One region of the Marinococcus sp. LNHM3E3-2.2 genome, then DNA from elsewhere that is predicted to be linked to it. Evidence: a T-box and tRNA genes for the amino acid it is inferred to sense, from the RefSeq annotation. Region 1 holds a T-box; the other holds one or more tRNA genes.
What was found. A T-box is a leader RNA that pairs with one kind of tRNA and senses whether it is charged. The one in region 1 lies ahead of alaS (alanine--tRNA ligase), so its partner is inferred to be a tRNA-Ala.
Positions count from the first base shown of each region.

Region 2: it encodes a tRNA-Ala, which carries the amino acid that the T-box ahead of alaS (alanine--tRNA ligase) is inferred to sense. The anticodon was not compared.

Region 1 covers NZ_JBQLIC010000009.1:23,147-33,126, forward strand. The annotation lists gene greA (transcription elongation factor GreA) at 129-605, opposite strand; gene ACTRXF_RS12195 (O-methyltransferase) at 666-1,373, opposite strand; gene mltG (endolytic transglycosylase MltG) at 1,358-2,458, opposite strand; gene ACTRXF_RS12205 (DUF1292 domain-containing protein) at 2,569-2,859, opposite strand; gene ruvX (Holliday junction resolvase RuvX) at 2,877-3,302, opposite strand; gene ACTRXF_RS12215 (IreB family regulatory phosphoprotein) at 3,299-3,568, opposite strand; gene alaS (alanine--tRNA ligase) at 3,707-6,349, opposite strand; T-box leader at 6,414-6,618, opposite strand; gene recD2 (SF1B family DNA helicase RecD2) at 6,656-8,950, opposite strand; gene ACTRXF_RS12230 (tetratricopeptide repeat protein) at 8,960-9,622, opposite strand; gene mnmA (tRNA 2-thiouridine(34) synthase MnmA) at 9,723-9,980, opposite strand, start outside.
Region 2 covers NZ_JBQLIC010000021.1:1,486-11,465, forward strand. The annotation lists gene ACTRXF_RS15490 (aminotransferase) at 1-1,060, shown strand, start outside; gene ACTRXF_RS15495 (DUF2254 domain-containing protein) at 1,207-2,640, shown strand; gene ACTRXF_RS15500 (sodium-dependent transporter) at 2,667-4,019, opposite strand; gene yugI (S1 domain-containing post-transcriptional regulator GSP13) at 4,170-4,601, shown strand; gene ACTRXF_RS15510 (glucose-6-phosphate isomerase) at 4,772-6,130, shown strand; tRNA gene ACTRXF_RS15515 (tRNA-Ala) at 6,266-6,341, shown strand; gene ACTRXF_RS15520 (hypothetical protein) at 6,583-6,747, opposite strand; gene ACTRXF_RS15525 (SGNH/GDSL hydrolase family protein) at 6,926-7,741, shown strand; gene ACTRXF_RS15530 (hypothetical protein) at 8,387-9,004, shown strand; gene ACTRXF_RS15535 (DUF3942 family protein) at 9,050-9,463, shown strand; gene panB (3-methyl-2-oxobutanoate hydroxymethyltransferase) at 9,647-9,980, shown strand, end outside.

The sequences.
Region 1 (9,980 bases):
CTGCAGAGAGAACGTAACATGTCTTATCATAAAGGAAATATTTTCGGAAAACGAGGGAATATAGACCTATGATTTACATCCTCAAAGCAGGGCGCTGTGCTTAAATTTTCATTGCTGCCGAACGGCTTTTAGGCGATTTCAATAATCTCGACTTCAATGTCCCCGCCCGGTGTCGAAACCGTCACCTGTTCACCAATCTGGCGTCCGAGCAGACTTTGGGCCATTGGGGAATCGTTGGAAATTTTTCCTTCCAGCGGATCAGATTCTGCACTTCCAACAATCGTATAGCTTTCTTCATCGCCGTTTGGCAGTTCTTTAAACCGTACTGATTTTCCGAGCGACACTACGGAGTTATTACCTGTGTCTTCTTCAATGATAGCAGCATTTTTGAGCATCTGCTCAATCTGGCTTACGCGTCCTTCTACAAAGGCCTGCTCATCTTTGGCAGCATCATACTCCGAGTTTTCGGACAAATCGCCAAAGCTTCTTGCAATTTTTATGCGCTCTACGACTTCCTGGCGCCGCTCCGTTTTTAAATATTCCAGTTCCTCTTCAAGCTTCTTTCTGCCTTCTTCTGTCATAAAATGCTGTTTTTCTTCTGGCATATTTTCACTCCTCTATTCAGTATAAAAATGTATCATATTTCGGCTTATTTTTATAGTATTTTACGTTATACTACCGGCTGCTTCCGGAAGCAGAACACTTACTGCCACGCCGTCACCGACAGAGAAAATATTGGTGTGAAAGTCTTTTCTTTCCACCAGCCAGCGGTTGTACGCCCGAATTTTTTGCACCATCGGCTGTAATCGTTCAGGTATATCTGCTTTCGGGTCAGCGACCAAACCGCGGAATAAAACGTTATCACTAATAATAAGCCCTCCTGGAGCCAGCAGCTGCTCGCACAATTGAAAATACCGCTGGTACTGGCCTTTGGAAGCGTCTATAAATACCGCATCAAACGTCGTTTTTTCTGAAAATTCTTCCTGCAGGTTTAAAGCATCACCAAGAACAAACGTAGTCTGCTCCTGCCAGGGGCTTTTAGCCCGGTAATAAGCTGCACGCCTGTAGCGTTCTTCGTCTTTTTCCACCGATACTATGGACGTTTCGGGAAGGGCAGCTGCCATTCGCAAAGCAGAATAACCAATCGCCGTGCCAATCTCGAGAACCGATGCCGGTCTTTTTAACTGAAGAAGTTCGATCATAAACTGCAGGGCCTCTTCATCCATAACCGGCACACGGTCGCGTTCCGCTTCTTCAATCATTTCTTCAAACCACGTCGGCGGCCCGATACCCAACTCTTTCCGGTACTCATAAAAGTGGTTGTTTATGTCCGGCATTTTTTCGCCCGCTTTCTTAGCTATTGATTCTCCCATTCGCTTTCATACTTTCTCTGGGTGCGTGTATGCTGCTCGTACGTTTCATTGTAAATAACTTCTCCGTTCGGGCGGGCATAAAAATATAACGCCTCCGTATTTTCAGGATTCAAAGCTGCCTCGATCGACTGTATACCCGGGCTTGCAATTGGCCCAGGCGGCAGGCCCCGGTTTCGGTAGGTATTGTACGGCGAAGTCACCTGCAAGTCATTGAAGGAAGTACGAAGCCTGTGTTCACCGAGCGCATATGCCACCGTAGGATCCATCTCAAGACGCATATTTTTCCCAAGCCGGTTTTCGATCACTCCGGCAATCGGAGCCCGGTCCTCTGCCCGTCCCGCCTCCCGTTCTATAATAGAAGCAATGGTCCATATTTCACGGGCAGTCCATGGGCTGTTAGTGATTTGATTCGAAAATTCTACCATAGTTTCGTTTGTTCGTTCAATCATATCCTTCACTACTGCTTCGGTACCCGGGGAGTCACCATAATATTCATACGTCTGTGGGGATAAATAACCTTCCAGTGTGTAGCGCACGCCATTTTCATTATTTGACTCCCTGATAAATGAATAAGATTCACTTAGGGAACGAATGAACGCCTCATCGGTGACGGTTTCCATAAACTTTTCTTCTGAAAAATCAGCATTCTTCGCACTGATTCGTGCTATCTGCTCCAGAGACCGGCCTTCCGGAATAGTGATGGAAACTACCGGTTCCTGTGCCTGCTGCCCGGCTTCAAGTGTACGGGCAATTTCTACGGCACTCATCGAAGCAGATAGCCGGTATGTACCGGCTTTCAGGCTGTCCGGCCGTAAGTAACTGTAGTATTGAAACACAACAGAGTTTCTGATCAGCTGCTGCTTTTCCAAATACTCAGCCGCAGCTTCCGTGGAGGCGCCCTGTTCAATAACGACGGTTTGTTTTTCCCCGTCATTTTCCGCTGCCGGAAAAAGCATGTACAGCACATATATGAGAGCCGAAGCGGCACTCATCAAAAATATTGCCCCCAGGAAATAAAGTGCCGCCTTTCCTTTTTTCTTTTTAGAAGTGCGGCGCCCGGCATATGAATATATGAGCGTTTTCATGAATGGATGTTCTCCTCTTAACTGCCTCACTTAGCTGCAGGGCAGATATAATGATAAAGAAAAACACCGGAAGAAGATCCGGTGTGCTTCCTTTACGGTTAGAACAGGTTCTACTCCATCTCGTTAGCACTGTAAGTGTTCACCATTTCTTCGACCATTTCCCATTCTTCGTCAGATTCGATTGGGAAAAGGTTTATATCCGACTCGTCCCCTTCGCCTTCTTCCTCATAGCGGAAAGCAAAAACCTCTACTTCGTCATTGTCAGCTTCACTTGATGGAACCACTACAATGTAGGACTGCTCACTCTCATCTGCGTCGAATGTAAACAGGATGTCAAATAAATGTTCATTGCCATCCTCATCGGGTATGACAATTCTTTCTTTTTCTTCTTCTTCAGCCATTTTATTTCACCTCTTTGCTATAAGTTTGATTGATGGTCCAAATAACTCTGCAAAATCATCACAGCTGCCATTTTATCTACGACTTTTTTGCGCTTTTTTCTGCTGACATCTGCTTGTAACAGTGTGCGTTCTGCCGCCTTCGTTGTCAATCGCTCATCATACAAGGCTACAGGCAGTGAGGAAAATTCTTCAAGATTCTCTGCGAATGCCTGACATTCCTTCCCCCTGCCCCCAATCGTTCCGTCCATATTTTTAGGAAGGCCGACTACAAGCTGCTCGATTTCATTTTCTTTAACCAGCTCAAGAATACGCGGAAAAGCTTCGTCCGGCTCTGTCGTTTTTAAATGAATCGTTTCTACACCCTGGGCTGTCCAGCCCAGCGCGTCGGAGATGGCAATCCCGATTCTTTTCTTTCCGACATCGATACCAAGCGCTCTTTTCACGAGGATGATTGGTGATCCTTCAAATAGTGTCGAATTAATTCTTCAATTAATTCATCCCGCTCGAGCTGGCGGATGATCGTTCTTGCTTCTTTATGACGGGGGATATAGGCCGGATCGCCTGAAAGCAAATATCCCACGATTTGGTTGATTGGATTATACCCTTTTTCCTCAAGCGCTTCATACACGCTGAGCAGAACTTCTTCGGCCTTCGGGTCGGAAGAATCTTCTTCTCGGTTAAAACGTACGGTCCGGTCGTTCGTATCCAATTCCTCCACCTCCTCGGATGACTTTTCACGAAAGATCATTTCATAAAAAGCAGAAGGGAGGAGAAGCTCCCTTCCTATACTGTGGTAATTAATACGATTACTGTATAGACGATTATATTGTACATGAGATAGGGGTGTTTAGGAAAGGGTTAAGATAAAGTTCTTCGCTTCTTCTAACGCTTCCCCAAGCTTCTCAGGCTGTTTCCCTCCTGCCTGAGCCATATCCGGGCGGCCGCCTCCGCCGCCTCCGCATACTTCCGCTGCTTTTTTCACAATATCTCCTGCTTTGTACCGTTCAGTAAGATCTTTCGTTACTCCGGCAATAAGCTGTACTTTTTCCCCTTCCGACGTTCCAAGCACGACAATACCGCTTCCAAGCTTCTGTTTGAGTTCATCCACCGTCTGCCGCAGTGTATCTTTATCTGCTCCTGGAAGTTCTTTGGCAATCACCGGAATACCGTTTATTTCTTCTGCCGCGTCTGCAAGATCCCCGGCCTCAAGATTACTCAGCTTCTGCGACAGCGATTCATTTTCCTTTTGAAGGCTTCTAATCTGCTCCTGCAAAGCTTCTGCACGCTGCGGAATATCTTCGATGGCACGGGCCCGGATGATGCTGCCTGTTTCTTCAAGCAGCTGCATTCTGCTTTCAAAGTATTCATACGCATACTGGCCGGTAACAGCTTCGATGCGGCGGGTACCGGCGCCAATTCCGGATTCTCCTGTAATCTTGAACACCCCGACTTCGGAGGTGCTGCCGACATGGCAGCCGCCGCACAGTTCAACGCTGTAGTCGCCGATCTGTACTACGCGAACTCTTTCCCCGTATTTTTCACCAAATAATGCAGTGGCCCCCATCTGCTTCGCTTCATTGATTCCTTTTTCTTCAATCAGCACCGACACGTTGGACCACACTTTTTCGTTTACAAGGTGCTCGATCCGCTTTATTTCCTCCTCGGTGACCTGTCCGAAATGGGAAAAGTCAAAACGGAGGCGGTTATCTGTCACAATCGACCCTGCCTGATTGACATGCTCACCCAGCACATCTTTAAGAGCCTGATGCAGCAGGTGGGTCGCCGTATGGTTTTTAATAATACTTCTTCTCGTATTTTCTTCGATGGACGCTCTTACATGCATTCCCTTGCGAAGCGAGCCTTTTTCAATTCGTGCCGTATGAAGATGCTGGCCGTTCGGAGCTTTCTGGACATCTTCCACTACCGCTTCCATTCCTGCGGCTTCATTTACGATCGTGCCGCGGTCTGCCACCTGGCCGCCGCTTTCCGCATAAAACGGGGTTTTTTCCAGGATAAACTGCACCTGTTCTCCGGCGCCGACCGTATCCACGAGTTCTTTATTGTGAATCAGCGTCTGAACGCTTGTTTCCACGTCAAAATGCTCGTAGCCGACAAATGTGCTCTCTGTGTCGATATCTGTCAGAAGTGACTCCTGAGTCTGCATCGAACCGCTGTCTTTTCTCGCCGCACGGGCCCGGCTCCGCTGGGCCTCCATTTCCACTTCGAATTCTTCATTGTCTACCGCGAATCCTTCGTCTACTACGTATTCTGCCGTTAAATCAGGCGGGAAGCCGTACGTATCATACAGGCGGAAAACATCTTTACCGGAAATCACTGTTTCACCTTTATTACGGGCTTTTTCTGTTACCTGCCTCAGCATTTTCAGCCCGTCGGTCAGCGTTTCATGAAAACGTTCTTCTTCGGTTTTTACCACACGTTCAATAAAGGACTGCTTTTCGCGGACTTCTGGATAATAGTCTTCCATAATTTCGCCCACGACACCTATCAGTCTGTGCATGAACGGCTCCTCCTGACCGAGCCAGCCGGCATAGCGTACCGCACGGCGGAGCAGACGGCGCAGAATGTATCCGCGTCCTTCATTGGACGGGAGGGCCCCATCCCCGATGGAGAAACTGACAGTCCGGACGTGATCGGCAATCAGACGAAAAGCAATGTCCTGCTCTTCATTTTCCCCGTACGTTCTTCCGGATACTTCTTCTACCTTTCGGATTATCGGCCGGAAAAGATCGGTGTCAAAATTGGTCGGCACGTCCTGAACGAGGGTGACTAGCCGTTCAAGCCCCATGCCAGTATCAATGTTTTTCTTTGGAAGAGGGGTGTACGTATCATCAGCGTTATGATTAAACTGGGAAAATACGAGATTCCATACCTCTAAATAACGCTCATTTTCTCCTCCCGGATACATCTCAGGATCCCGGGGATCATCTCCCCAGCTGTCTCCACGGTCATAAAAGATTTCCGTATTTGGCCCGCTCGGTCCCTGGCCGATATCCCAAAAGTTTTCTTCGAGACGGATAACCCGTTCTTCTGGAAGGCCGATAATTTCTCTCCAGTACTGGTATGCTTCGTCATCCTCCGGATGAACGGTAACCGACAGCCTATTTTCATCAAAGCCTATCCAGCGCTCTGACGTTAAAAATTCCCATGCCCATTCGATAGCTTCTTTTTTAAAATAGTCGCCAATCGAGAAATTTCCGAGCATTTCAAAAAATGTGTGATGGCGCGTCGTTCTTCCAACGTTTTCAATATCGTTGGTCCGGATGGACTTTTGCGCATTCGCAAGTCTCGGATTTTCAGGAATCACCCGTCCATCAAAGTATTTTTTCATCGTAGCTACCCCGCTGTTGATCCATAAAAGCGTCGGATCCTCATGCGGAACGAGCGAGGCGCTCGGCTCAATTGTATGTCCTTTTTCCTCAAAAAAGTTTAAAAAGCGCCGCCGGACTTCAGTAGATGTTAATGCTGGCATTATTGATCAGCCTCCCGTGAGTTTTCATTTCGTTTAAATCTCAATAAAAAAACCCGCCCCTGAAAACAGGGACGAGTGTACTCGCGTTACCACCCTGGTTGCCGCATAAAAAAACACGGCCAACTCAGCATCCGTAACGTGGATGATCCGGCAGGGTTTGCCTGCACTCCGGAGCAGCGTTCGGGCGGGTTGTTCTCCGGCAGTTTCAGCCGCTGCTGCCGGTCTCTGTGAGAATATATCCACCGTACTCGTTCCATCACTGTTTTTGTTATTCTGTTTCAGTTATATAGGAAACCGTATTTTCTGTCAAGCCTGCTCCTCCGGATCTTCCTCCCGGTTCTTCAGGCGTTCCCGAAGATGCGAATAGCGTTCATTTTTTGACTCCTGCTTTACGGCATACATAAATGCTTCTTTTTCCCCGCAGAGAATTAAATAGTCCTTTGCCCGTGTGATCGCTGTGTACAATAAATTACGGCGCAGCATCCGCCGGTAGGACATCAGCATCGGTACGACTACGATGGGAAATTCACTTCCCTGCGCCTTGTGAATAGAAGTGCAGTAGGCAAGAGTGATTTGTTTAAGATCCTGGCGTGTGTAGCTGACTTCCTTTTCGTCAAAGGAAAACACAATCTGCATTTCTTTATCAACAGTTTCTTTTGCTTCAAAGACCGTTTCGAGTACACCTTTGTCCCCGTTATATATACCTTCCTCGCCGTTGTTTACAAGCTGAAGAACGATATCATCCTTCTGGTAAACAGCGTCTCCGAAGGTTACACTTCGTTTTTGAGGCGTCCGGGGGTTAAACATTTCCTGCAGCCGTTCATTCAAGGCGTGAATTCCTGCCTCTCCCCGGTACATCGGGGCAAGCACCTGAATATCCATCGGATCGTAGCCCTTGCGAATGGCACCGGCACACGTTTTCTCCACCACATCGGCAACCTGAGTTTTCGTGCATGGGAAAAACCGCCGGTCTTCAAACGGCTGTTCAAAATCGTCCGGCAGCCCGCCCTCCTTCATTGCATGGGCCAGCTCTACAATCGAGGACTGATTCGTCTGCCTGTACACAACCGACAAGCTTACAGTCGGTATAGTACCGGCTTCAAGCAAATCTCCAAGCACCTGGCCCGGCCCTACCGAAGGAAGCTGATCCTCATCCCCAACGAACACGACCTTCATTCCTTTCGGGACCGCACGGATCAGCTGATTGGCCAGCCACATGTCCACCATCGATACTTCATCGACAATCAGCAGCTCCCCTTCGAGAGGCTCATATTCATCCTTTTCAAACAGCTCGTTTTCTCCTTCCCCGCTAAACCCGAGCAGTTTATGAATTGTCACTGCACGCAGGCCGGTGGACTCCTTCATCCGCTTCGCCGCCCGGCCGGTCGGGGCAGCAAGCAGTACAGGGAAGGGCTTCTTGCCTGAATATTCGGAAGGGTCCAGAGAAACATCATAGAGCGAGGCGTACACTTCCACAATAGCCCGGATGATCGTGGTCTTTCCGGTCCCCGGTCCGCCTGTAAGCAGCATTACCGGCTCTTCCATAGCCGTCTGGATTGCTTCCTTCTGCTGTTCGGCATACTCAATATCAAACTTTTCTTCTACTTCTCCGAGAGCCTGCAGCAGGTCCGCCTGGGAATATTCTTTTTCTTCCGCTTCTTCCTGCAGTTTATGCACCCTGCCAGCAAACCCTTTTTCCGCAAAATATAAAGAGGCGATATAAACACGATCATCGTCAATACGCACCCGTTCTTCATTTACAAGCTCCTGCAGGACGAGCTTCAGCTCCTGCTGATCAATAGTAACGGCAGGGTCGGCAAGCAGCTGCTCTGCGCTGTCAAGAAGCTGCTGCTTCGGGATATACACATGGCCGTCCTGCATCGTCCGTTCATACAGTTCAAACAGCACTCCCGCCTTCAGACGGCTTGGGTCATTTTTTTGGATGCCGGTGTTTTCTCCGAGCCGGTCCGCTTTTGTAAAGCCGACCCCTTCCACATCCCAGACGAGCTGGTAGGGATCATGCTGAATAATATCAAGGGTCCGTTCGCGGTACTGATTGTATATTTTCACGCCAAGATCCGTACCGAATCCGTATCGTACAAGAAGCGTCATCGCATGCTCCATGCCCTGATTTTCGAGCATGGCGGTGCGGATTTGTCTGCGTTTCTCTTCATTCAGTCCGGGAATTTTTTCGAGGGCTTCCGGGCGCTCGAGAACCTCATCAATTACTTTGGCCCCAAAGCGGTCGACCAATTTTTCCGCTGTCTTTGGCCCGATGTACGGGAAGCGGTCACTCGATAAATAGTCGATTAACGCTGAGCGTTCGGTCGGTATTTCCTTTTGATAAGAGATGACCTGATACTGGGTGCCAAACCGCGGATGCTGTTTAATCTCGCCGTTAAAACGATACCGTTCATTTGCCTCCACCGTTGGAAGAATGCCGACGATGGTCGTTGTACTTTCTTCAAAGGCAGGTATCGATTCTTTAATTTTCACTTTCGCTACTGTGTAGCCATTTTCTTCATTCCGAAATATAACGTGCTGCACCGTTCCGAGGACGTAGGGCTCGAGCAGTTCCTGTTCATCGTGTCCGTTCTCCATAGCACAACCTCACTTTTCGCTTAGCAGCTGTTGAACCTGCTGTCTGCCGTTCTCTGCCAATGCGTGTTCAGGCTCTGCTTCAAGTGCTTTCTCGAAGAAGCTGAGAGCTTCCTCCGCCCGTTCATTAAACAGAGCAGCCACTCCCAGATTATAGTGGGCATCGGCATGATCCGGATCCTGCTCCACCACTTTTTTAAATTCTGCTTCCGCCTGATCAACTTCCTCCTGCTGGGCAAGCGACAGGGCGTAATAATATCTGGCTTCGGCATCCGATTCGTCGAGCTCCACCGAGCGCTTGAAATTAGCAATCGCATACGGAAGACGGTCGGACTGCAGGTAGCTCAGTCCGAGCATGAAAAACAGACTAGAGTCTTCAAGTCCCTGCTGCTGGGCTCCTTTGTACATCGTAATGGCCTCAGCGTACTCTTCCCGGTTATATAATACATTCCCAGCCCCGTAGTAGGCTGTGGCTGCTGTTTCATCAATCTGCAGTGCTTTCGTGAAAAAACGGATGGCTTTATCATCTTCACCGGCTTCTGCAAGCAGATTACCGAAGTTTATGTACGCGACAGGGTCATTCGGTTCCGATTCCATCTGCTCATTCAAAAGCCTTGCTGCTTCTTCAAAATCCCCGTTTTGCAAATGCTCCATTGCCTGCTGATTTTTATCCATACTATCATCCTTTTCATGTCTTGTTTCTGTATTATTTCACGATCCCGGGTGATTGAAAAGCCTTACCGGCAAACAGCAAGAACCAAGAAAAAGGAAAACGTTACGTTGCAACGCTTTCCTTCATCATCGCTTCTTCTATTGTTGCACCTCCAAGACACACATCCCCGTCATAAAAGACTACAGCCTGTCCCGGAGTCACTGCGCGCTGCGGTTCATCAAACTCTACGAGCAGTTCTCCATTTGTTTTTTGATGGACGGTAACGCCCTGGTCTTTCTGGCGGTACCGGAATTTCGCAGTGCAGGAAAATGGAAAGGCTTCCGGCTCATGAATCCAGTTAGGCTCAGAGGCAGTCAGCTG
Region 2 (9,980 bases), on a different contig from region 1:
GGTGGGGGAACCGGATTTTGTCACCCCGTGGAATGTAAGGGAAGCGAGCATTGTATCGATGGAGAGGGGCTTTACCTCCTATACGGCGAATGCCGGATTGATTGAGCTTCGAAGAGCCGTTTCATATTATCTCGAGAACTCTTTTGGTGTCTCGTATCATCCGGAATCGGATATTGTGATTACTGTAGGAGCAAGTGAAGGCATTGATGCGGCTTTTCGGGCAATTATTAATCCGGGGGATGAAGTAATTGTCGCTGAGCCATGCTTCGTCTCCTATGCGCCGATTATTACTATGGCCGGGGGAGTGCCGGTACCACTTGAAACGACGAAAAAGCACGACTTTAAAATCAATGCAGAAGACCTTGAAGCCCTTATCACTTCAAAAACGAAAGCGGTGCTTCTTTCATACCCGAACAACCCGACCGGAGCCCACATGTCAAAAGAAGAGCTCGAGCCGGTCGTAAAGGTCATTAAGGACTATGACCTGCTGGCTGTATCGGATGAAATTTACGCCGAGCTCAGCTACGATTATGAGCACGCAAGCCTTCCGGCGTTTCCGGGCATGCTCGAGCGCACAATTTTGATCTCCGGCTTTTCAAAAGCCTTTGCGATGACAGGCTGGAGGGTAGGATATGTATGCGGCCCGAAAGATATTATGGCTGCAGTGCTAAAAATTCATCAGTATACGATGATGTGTGCGTCCACCTCCGCCCAGTTTGGAGCGCTTGAAGCGTTGAAAAACGGACGCGCAGATGTCGAGAAGATGGTGGCAAGCTACCGGCAGCGCCGTAATTATTTAGTGAAGACATTTGCGGAGATGGGACTCGAATGCCACACGCCGCTCGGCGCATTCTATGCGTTCCCTTCGATTGAGAAGCTCGGTATGGACGCTGAGACATTTGCCGAGACGTTTCTGACAGAGGAGCAGGTGGCTGTGGTGCCGGGGACAGTCTTTGGTTCAGGTGGAGAAGGCCACGTCCGCTGCTCGTATGCTACTTCGCTGGAGTCGCTTGTAGAGGCCATGGAGCGGTTCAAACGCTTCATGGACCGACATGGGTAAAAAAAACACGGACCGGCAGGTTTTCTCTGCCGGTTTTTTCATGTAAAGTTGGAATATACTCCCTTCAGTTTAAAACATAAACAGAAGGGAAAACGATACAGGGATTTACATACGTATTTTCGGTTCGTATAGAGAGGATGAATTTATTGAAAAATGCTATTCGACGCATGCTGCCGAAAAAAATACGGCAGATGATGAGCATGTCCTACCGCCAGCAGTGGTATGAAATACGCTCGAGCTTGTGGGTGCTTCCGGCCCTTTACATTATGCTCGCAGCCGTGCTTTCCGTGGTGGCCTACTGGGCGGAATTCGGTCTGCAGCCCGCCTTCAATTCGCTGCCGGTATTTTCGACGGAATACAGCCTGGCGCAGACGATGTACAGCACAATGCTCTCCGGCGTACTTACCTTGAACGCCTTCACTTTTAACTCGATACTCGTCGTGCTGACGAGTTTTTCAGGCCAGTTTACCCCAAGGGTGCTGTTTAACTTTATTGCCGACCGAAAAACCCAGCACTCGATCGGGATCTTTAATTTATGTTTCTTTTTCCTGCTGTTTGTATTCTTCTTCCTTGATTCAAGCATGAGTGAATACGTAATTTTCCCTATCTCCGGCGTGGTAATGACCTCTATTTCTGTCATTAATTTTATTTTGTTTATCAACCACGCGACGAGATGGATGCAGGTATCAAGCATTACCACCTCCATGAAGGAAGAGTCCCAGCTGCGTATTTTGAATACGCTCGTCTATGACCTTGAGCCTTACCGTCCACAGGATCCAAATCGGGTTTTCCGGGAAAAAACACACGGCGGGGCCCATGTAGTGGCCAGTGAACGGACCGGCTTTCTGCAGGTGGTGGATTTCGGCAAGCTGATACGAGAAGCCAGAAAAGACGGGATCGTTATTCAAATGGAGCGTCGCGTCGGTGACTTTGTCATGGAAGGAATTACGTTATTTAAATACTGGAAAACAGACAGCAGCGCAGATATGGCGATCAATGAACAGAAATTCCGCCAGTTTTTATACCTGGGACACAGCAAAACGGAAGTGCAAGATTTGGAATTCGGCATCCGGAAATTGACTGAAATTGCGATCAAATCGATTGGAAACGATGAACCTATGACCGCCCAGGACGCTATTTACCAGCTGACGGACCTGCTGTTTTCGATTTCTAAAGTGACTAAATTCACTCCATATTTAACAGATGAAGATGAAACGCTGCGCCTGATTATGCAGGATGAAGAATTCTCGTTTTATGTATATTCAGCCTTCAGTCACATCGCCTCGTATTCTGAGAATGATCCGGTTGTTACAAACAGCCTGCTTGAAGCACTGGTGATTTTATCAAAAGCATTGAATACGAAAGATAGAAACTGCTGCTGGCATTACGGGAAAGTAATCGCACGCGGATTTACCGGCCAGTTTAAATACGATTACGACCAGCTGAAATTTGTGAACAATATTGAAGCTCTTGCAAAGAACTCGGAGGACAAGGAATCTTTTCAAAGCTTTGTGCGCGATTTCATTGACCGCGGCGTTATTCAGGAAAAACATATTCCGGAACGTCAGTATAAAGAATAAAAAAAGCAGCCCGCGGGCTGCTTTTTTTAGGCTCCTGTAAACAGGCCAATAAGTGAGTTAATGAATACGATGATAATCGCCACAGGGGCGATGTAACGAATGATGGTAAACCAGATGAGAAATACACCATTTCCCATCGCAGATCCGCGCATCACTTCATCACGAAGGTCTGCTTTCTTAATTTTTAATGGGAGAAACAGAGAAACAATCAACGCCCCGAGGGGAAGCAGAAAATTGCTTGTCAGAATGTCGATGGAATCAAAGAAGGTATTGCCGAAAATCAGCCAGTCGGATAGCAGTCCGTATGACAGGTTTGAAGGAATGCCGAGAACGAAAATCAGAATACCAACGACCCAGGCTGTACGTCCGCGGCTGTCCGGGCGTTTATAAGACACTGAAGAGACAATAATCTCGAGCAGAGAAAACGCCGAGGTTAACGTAGCAAAGATGAGCAGAAGCATAAACAGCGTAAAGAACAGCGAACCAAGTGCAAGCTGCTCAAACACTGCCGGAAGTACAATAAAGATCAAATTCGGCCCGGCATCCGGTGGTATATCAAAAGCGAACACTCCTGGGAAAATCGCAAGCCCGGAAAGCAGTGAAATGACAATCGTCAATACGACGATAGAAAACGCTGAGTTAACCAGACTCTTTTCCTTCGGAAGGTAGGAACTGTATGTAGCCATCACAGAGTTACCGAGGCTGAGGGAGAAAAACGCCTGACCAAGGGCAAATAGAATTGTGGTGCCTGTGACTGCACTGAAGTCGGGCTGCAAAAAGAAAGCAATACCCTCGCCGGCTCCTTCAAGGGTGAGCGAGCGGATTACAAGCACAATAAATAAAATAAACAGTGCAGGCATCATCCAGTTGGTCGTCCGTTCGATACCTTTACGCACGCCGCCCTGTACGACAAGAATCGTAATCAGCATAAAGGCAAGGTGCGCAATGCCTACTTCCCAGGGGTTGGAAATAATCGAGCCAAACAGAGCCTCGTAATCTGTCCCTCCACTTGCAAGACCTCCAAGGCTCCGGACAAAGTAAATAATAATCCATCCGCCGACAACGGAATAAAAGGATAAAATTAAAATAGCACAGATCATGCCCATGATACCGTTAAAAAACCAGGGGGTATTCGGCGCAATAGTTTTATAGGCGGGGACCGGCGGCTTTTGGGTGCGGCGCCCGACCACAAATTCGGCTATTAATAAAGCGGTTCCGAGAATGAGCGTAAAAGCAACAAAAATCAGAAAAAAAGCCCCGCCGCCGCTGGTGCCTGCAACATACGGCAGACGCCAGACAGCGCCCAGACCAATGGCAGATCCGGCTGCTGCTAATACGAACCCAAGCCTCGTCCCCCACTGTTCACGTGGTTGGCTCATAGTAGGTTCCTCCTTAAAATTAATTTATTCCTTTAAAGTACCGAACATGTGGGACTTTTGTCAAGAATAGGCCGTGAGTTTATCGATTGCCGAATTTCGAAAATAATGCTATAATTTGAAAGTTAATAAAAAGTTATAGGAGTTGTTTGAATGTCAGTACAGCAATATGAAGTAGGCGCAATCGTCGAGGGGAAAGTAACGGGAATTAAACCATTCGGCGCGTTCGTTGCGCTCGACGGAAATAAACAAGGATTGGTTCACATTTCTGAAATCGCCCACGGCTACGTTAAGGATATTAACGAAGCACTGTCAGTAGGCGATGAAGTTAAAGTGAAAATCAAATCCGTCGATCAGGAATCAGGAAAGATTTCTCTTTCCATCCGGGACACCCTTCCGGCACCGGAAAAAAGCGAAAGCCGTCCGCAGAGCCAGGCTCCGCGTCAAAGCAAAAGCAGCGGCCGTCCAGCCCAGCAGAGTAATAACGACACTCAGGGATTTAATACTCTTGAAGATAAATTAAAAGACTGGCTGAAGCAATCCAATGAAATTCAGGCAGATCTGAATAAGCGGGTACGGAAATAATGATCCCCGCTTTAAGAACCGTCGCTTTCGAGCGGCGGTTTTTTTATATGGTTGAAACGGGTACAGGTGTTTGAAGAACGTTTTGCGGGCGCCCGGGTTTTTCTTTATAATGGAGAAGGGTTATAGAGGCGGAGAAAACATAAAACATATTTAAGGGAGGCAGTAATAACATGGCAAAGCAAATTGAAGTAAACAGCAAAAATATTTCTCAGGAAATATCAGAGCATGAGATTGAGCAGCTGCAGCCGATGGTGGAAACGGCCCATCGCATGATTCATGAAAAAACCGGGGCTGGCTCGGAATATCTCGGATGGGTTGATCTTCCGGATACATACGACAAAGAAGAATTCTCCCGCATCCAGCAGGCAGCCGAAAAAATTAAAAAGGATTCAGATGTGCTGATTGTAATCGGTATTGGGGGCTCCTACCTGGGGGCGAAGGCGGCCATTGACAGCTTGAGTCATTCATTCCGCAACCAGCTCGACGGCTCTAAACGGAACGGCCCGGAAATTTATTTCGCCGGCCACCAGATCAGTCAGCGCTACATGCATGACCTTCTTGAAATGGTGGAGGGCAAGGACGTTTCGGTGAACGTCATTTCAAAGTCCGGCACTACAACAGAACCGGCTCTTGCATTCCGGGTGTTCCGGGACTGGCTCGAGAATAAATACGGGGCAGAGGAAGCGGCTTCAAGAATTTACGCTACGACAGATAAAAACAAAGGTGCTTTAAAAACGCTGGCTGACGAAAAGGGCTACGAAACATTCGTCGTGCCGGATGACGTCGGCGGCCGTTATTCCGTTCTTACAGCCGTAGGGCTTCTTCCTATCGCGGCAGCAGGCCTGGACGTGGAAAAGATGATGCACGGAGCGGCTGCAGCCATGGAGGCTGGCAAGCTTCAGAGTGTAAAAGAAAACTCGGCCTACCGTTATGCTGCTATCCGCTACGCTGCGTATCAGAAAGGAAAAGCCATTGAACTGCTGGTAAACTATGAGCCGCACATGCACTTTGTATCTGAATGGTGGAAGCAGCTGTACGGGGAAAGCGAAGGCAAAGACGGCAAAGGATTATTTCCTGCTGCAGTCGATTTCTCAACAGATTTGCACTCGATGGGGCAGTACATCCAGGAAGGCCGGCGTCATTTGCTCGAAACAGTACTTCATATTCAGGATGCAGGGAGCGCTCTGGAATTGAAAAACACTGATGATGACCTGGACGGCTTAAATTATTTATCAGGAGAAACGATGGGCTTCGTCAACGAGAAAGCCTTCGAAGGAACGCTTCTTGCCCACACTGACGGCGGCGTTCCAAATATTATTATTGATATTCCAGAATGGAATGAGTATTACTTCGGATATCTCGTTTATTTCTTCGAAAAAGCGTGCGCTGTGAGTGGCTATATGCTCGGTGTCAATCCATTTGATCAGCCGGGAGTGGAAGCGTATAAAAAGAACATGTTTGCCCTTCTCGGCAAACCGGGATTTGAAGAACGCCAGACAGCACTTGAAACGAGGCTGAGTAAAGAGTAAGAAGAAAATGGGCCTGCCCGCAGGCAGGCCCTCTTTTTTGCAAAGTTACACAAAAACGTGAAAAAAGGACTTGTCAGACAGAGACACACAAGGTACAATATTTCTTGTCGGCTGATATTTTATCAGCAAAAATATGGGGCCTTAGCTCAGCCGGGAGAGCGCTTGGCTGGCAGCCAAGAGGTCAGCGGTTCGATCCCGCTAGGCTCCACCATACATATTACGTCAACGACACCGGTTTGAGAGCTTCTTCTCATCCCGGTGTCGTTTTTGTATTGGCTTATAAAAGTATATGTACTTTTTTTAGTTACAAAACTTGCTGTTTGAAACGCGTTGGGGTATTATATATTCATTCCAAGATACATACCACGCCAACGACGCCGGTTTGAGGGACTATCCTCGGCCCGGCGTCGTTTTTTGTTTCGGCGGTATGTGTTTAGGCTGACAGTGGTGGCCTATTTATAGTAGAGGTTTTCGTTGGACAATGGAATCGAGGCATGGCAGTTTTCACACGGCTGTTCGTTTCCGGAAACGTTGGAATCAGTACTTAACGTTTCGGGCGGCATTTGAATGGAAGCTGTGTTTTCGTGTCCACATTCCGGGCATTTCACCATTAACATTAATTATTCACCTCACTTTTTATAACGGTTTTCCCGTCCGTCAGAGGGTTATAACTTCTATTGTAAGAAAAATTTGATAAATGAGAAGAACTGATCCTTTAGACCTTGTAGGAGGCTGCTGAAATATATTATGCTATGATCAATTCTCTATCGAAAATAGCAAAAGGAGTTAGGACAGATGAGAAAAAGATTTATACTGCTGCTTACAGCAGCCGCAGCTGGAGGTATCTGGATAATCGTTTCTTTAAATAGAGAATCTGTAAATGAAAACAGTGAGAGAATTAAAACCCCGGACGAGGAGCTTTCAGAACTGGAAGAGATGAATATTTATTCATTTTTGCAGCACCGCCTAAATACATATCATACGTCTACTGTAGAAGTGTTTGGATCAAGTGTGGCTGCCGGGACCGGAGCGGACAGCTACAGCGAATCGTGGGCCGGCCTATTAGAGGAGAGACTGCAGCAGATTAATGATGACAGCGAGCACGTAGAGCTGAACAATCATGGAGTTGATGGCTATTCCTCGGAGGATATGCTTGAACGGGAAATGATCGATGCTGAGCTTTCTGAAGAAGCGGATTTTGTGATTATTGAGACAGGTATACTGAATGATTTCTATCGGGGCATTCGGGCTGCTCAAAGTATTGATAATATCCATCAGTTGATCCGGGAAGCGAAAACGAAAGCGCCGGATGCCGTAGTATTGGTGATGAACCCAAACCCGGCGATCACCTATGAAAGCACGACTCCGGAGCTGGATAGCGGCTATCAGGAGTTTGCGGATCAGCTCAAAGAAGAATTTGAGCGCGATCAGGGAGTCTTGTTTATAGATGCCTCTGTGCCCTTTCACGAAAATGCAGAAAACGGCCGTCAAATGGAACAGTATATTGGTGACGGCATTCACCCAAACAGCGAAGGCTATCGGCTCTGGTATAAGCATATGGATGCGTATTTTGAGCAGACCCCCGTTCAGAAGGCAGAAGCATCCGGTTAAAAGATCCATAAAGTGCTTTTATAGAAAGAACGTGCTGCGAAGGCAGGGCGTTCTTTTTTTGCAGGCCTTCCCCTGAAACTGTTTACAAATGCAATTAGTAGATTATAAGAGGAAAGTTCAGTCCCGGCAGGGCAGCTGCCGGGCTTTTCACGAATTCCTCTGTTTGGCTTCCGGAGGTTAACGAAAGAACATGTGAAAGAAGTACTGTTTTAGGAAGAATGAGGAAAAACAACTCATTTCCTCTCGATATTAGGTAAGATAAAGGTATACACCCAAATAGAAGAAAAGCATAGCCAGAAGAAACAGGAAGGAGTTTTCTATGAGCTATACTGCGCGTGAACTGGTTTTCAGCCAGGCCTGTAACTGCTGGAGCCGTATTTCGTACCTGTATCAATGTGAACCGAAAATAGTAACCGTCTCGATTTTTCCTTCACCAGGCAAAAGAAGTACTCAACTTAACGCCGATACGCTGAGTATTGAAGAATTTTGGAAGGTTTGCTACGAAAAATTTAAAATGGATTTTCCGGAAATTTAACAACATTGGCTTATAAAAATGAAAAATAACAGTGCTTCCGGGGGACGTTTGCCCGTGCGCTCAGAGGGTAATTACCAATAGACACAAGGAATGTTGGAAGAGGTGAAAGTATGACTGCCGGACTATTACTAAGCGCCGTACCTCCCAAAGGGGATCCTTTTGTGATGATTGCTACGGACTCAAAGGGGGCAAGCCTTGAGGGCGGGCCGGCGGATGAAAAGGCGCAGAAGGTATTTGATGCCGGAAATGCGCTGCTGGCTGTGAGTGGTGTGGCAACAGACGCCCACCGGTCCCAGCTTGTAAAGATTCTCGAATCACATAAGGAACAGCCAATTGATAAAAAAATGCAGCTGGTATACGACGAAAGTCTGGCCGTGAAAAAGGAGCTTGGCTTAAATATGACTGCTGCGATTATGCAGTTTGACGAAGTTGGGAATCCGCAGGTGGCTTTCTGCTATGTCGGCACGGATGAAGGAGACCAGCAGTTCAACCCATATACGTTCGACCGCCGGGTTCCGGAAGTCAATCACGCGTATTTTGGCGAAGATAAAGAAGGGGTCACCGAGTTCCGAAAAAAGCTGGACGAAAAGCTCGATAAGAAAACAATTACTCCGGACCACGTCCGGGAGTCCGCAGGGTGGTTCATCCGAAGGGCTGCAGAAGCGTTTCCTGCAGCGGTTAATACCAGGGTTCAGACAAGGGTGAAGGTGTTCAGGCCCGTAATGTGAGCCGGCACTGAATACTTGATACGCAATTGAAAGGGGAGAAAATCAATGAGCTTTGAAAATACATTCGCTACTAAAACACGCAAATATTTAAATATTGATGCCCTGCCCGAGCAGCAGCTAATCGATTCGACGGCTAGAGAAATTATGTATTATTTTATGGATCTTGAAGAAGAATTTAAAAATATAAACGACCGCAAGTTTCATATTGAAGCAGGCTTTCACGAAAGCTATATTAAGATCAATAAGCGAAAGCTTTCTTTTGAGCTGAAGCATATCCCTTCCCACCGCATCACTGTCATTCAAAAAGTGAATGGTAATAAAGCCCATATAGATCACATTATTGCCAAAGACGATGAAGCCCGCAGTGAAGCAGACGAAACCCCGTTCAGCCGTGATTTGATCCGCCGGTATCTGATTCAGACATTTGGGGATTCGCTCGACTTAAGTAATATTTATTGATGTCCTCTTACGGGGGCATTTTTTTATTGAAGAATTTTTTTGGATAAACGAAGTCGCGGCGGTTGAATAAATGGCAGGGGCGTCAGATAATATACATGTGTAAATACAAGTCGGTCTAAGCAGTATGTATCGGCTAAAATATCAGATAATTCTATATCTTTTGAGTGAAGCAGGAGGAGAGAGATGAAAAGCACGGCGGTATTTAAACAGATGAAAGAACGGCAGGAGCCGATTACGATGATCACAGCGTACGACGCTCCGGCGGGAAAGGCCGCGGAAAAAGCTGGCATGGATATGATACTTGTGGGTGATTCGGCAGGGATGGTGGTGCACGGCTACGATTCCACGATTCCGGTAACGCTTGATGATATGGTGATGCATGCACGTGCGGTACGCAGGGGGGCTCCGGGCACATTTATCGTAGTGGATCTGCCCTTTTTAACCTATCATTCCTCTATGGAGAGCACGTTTACAGCAGTGAAACGTCTGATGCAGGAAGGCGGTGCCCAGGCAGTGA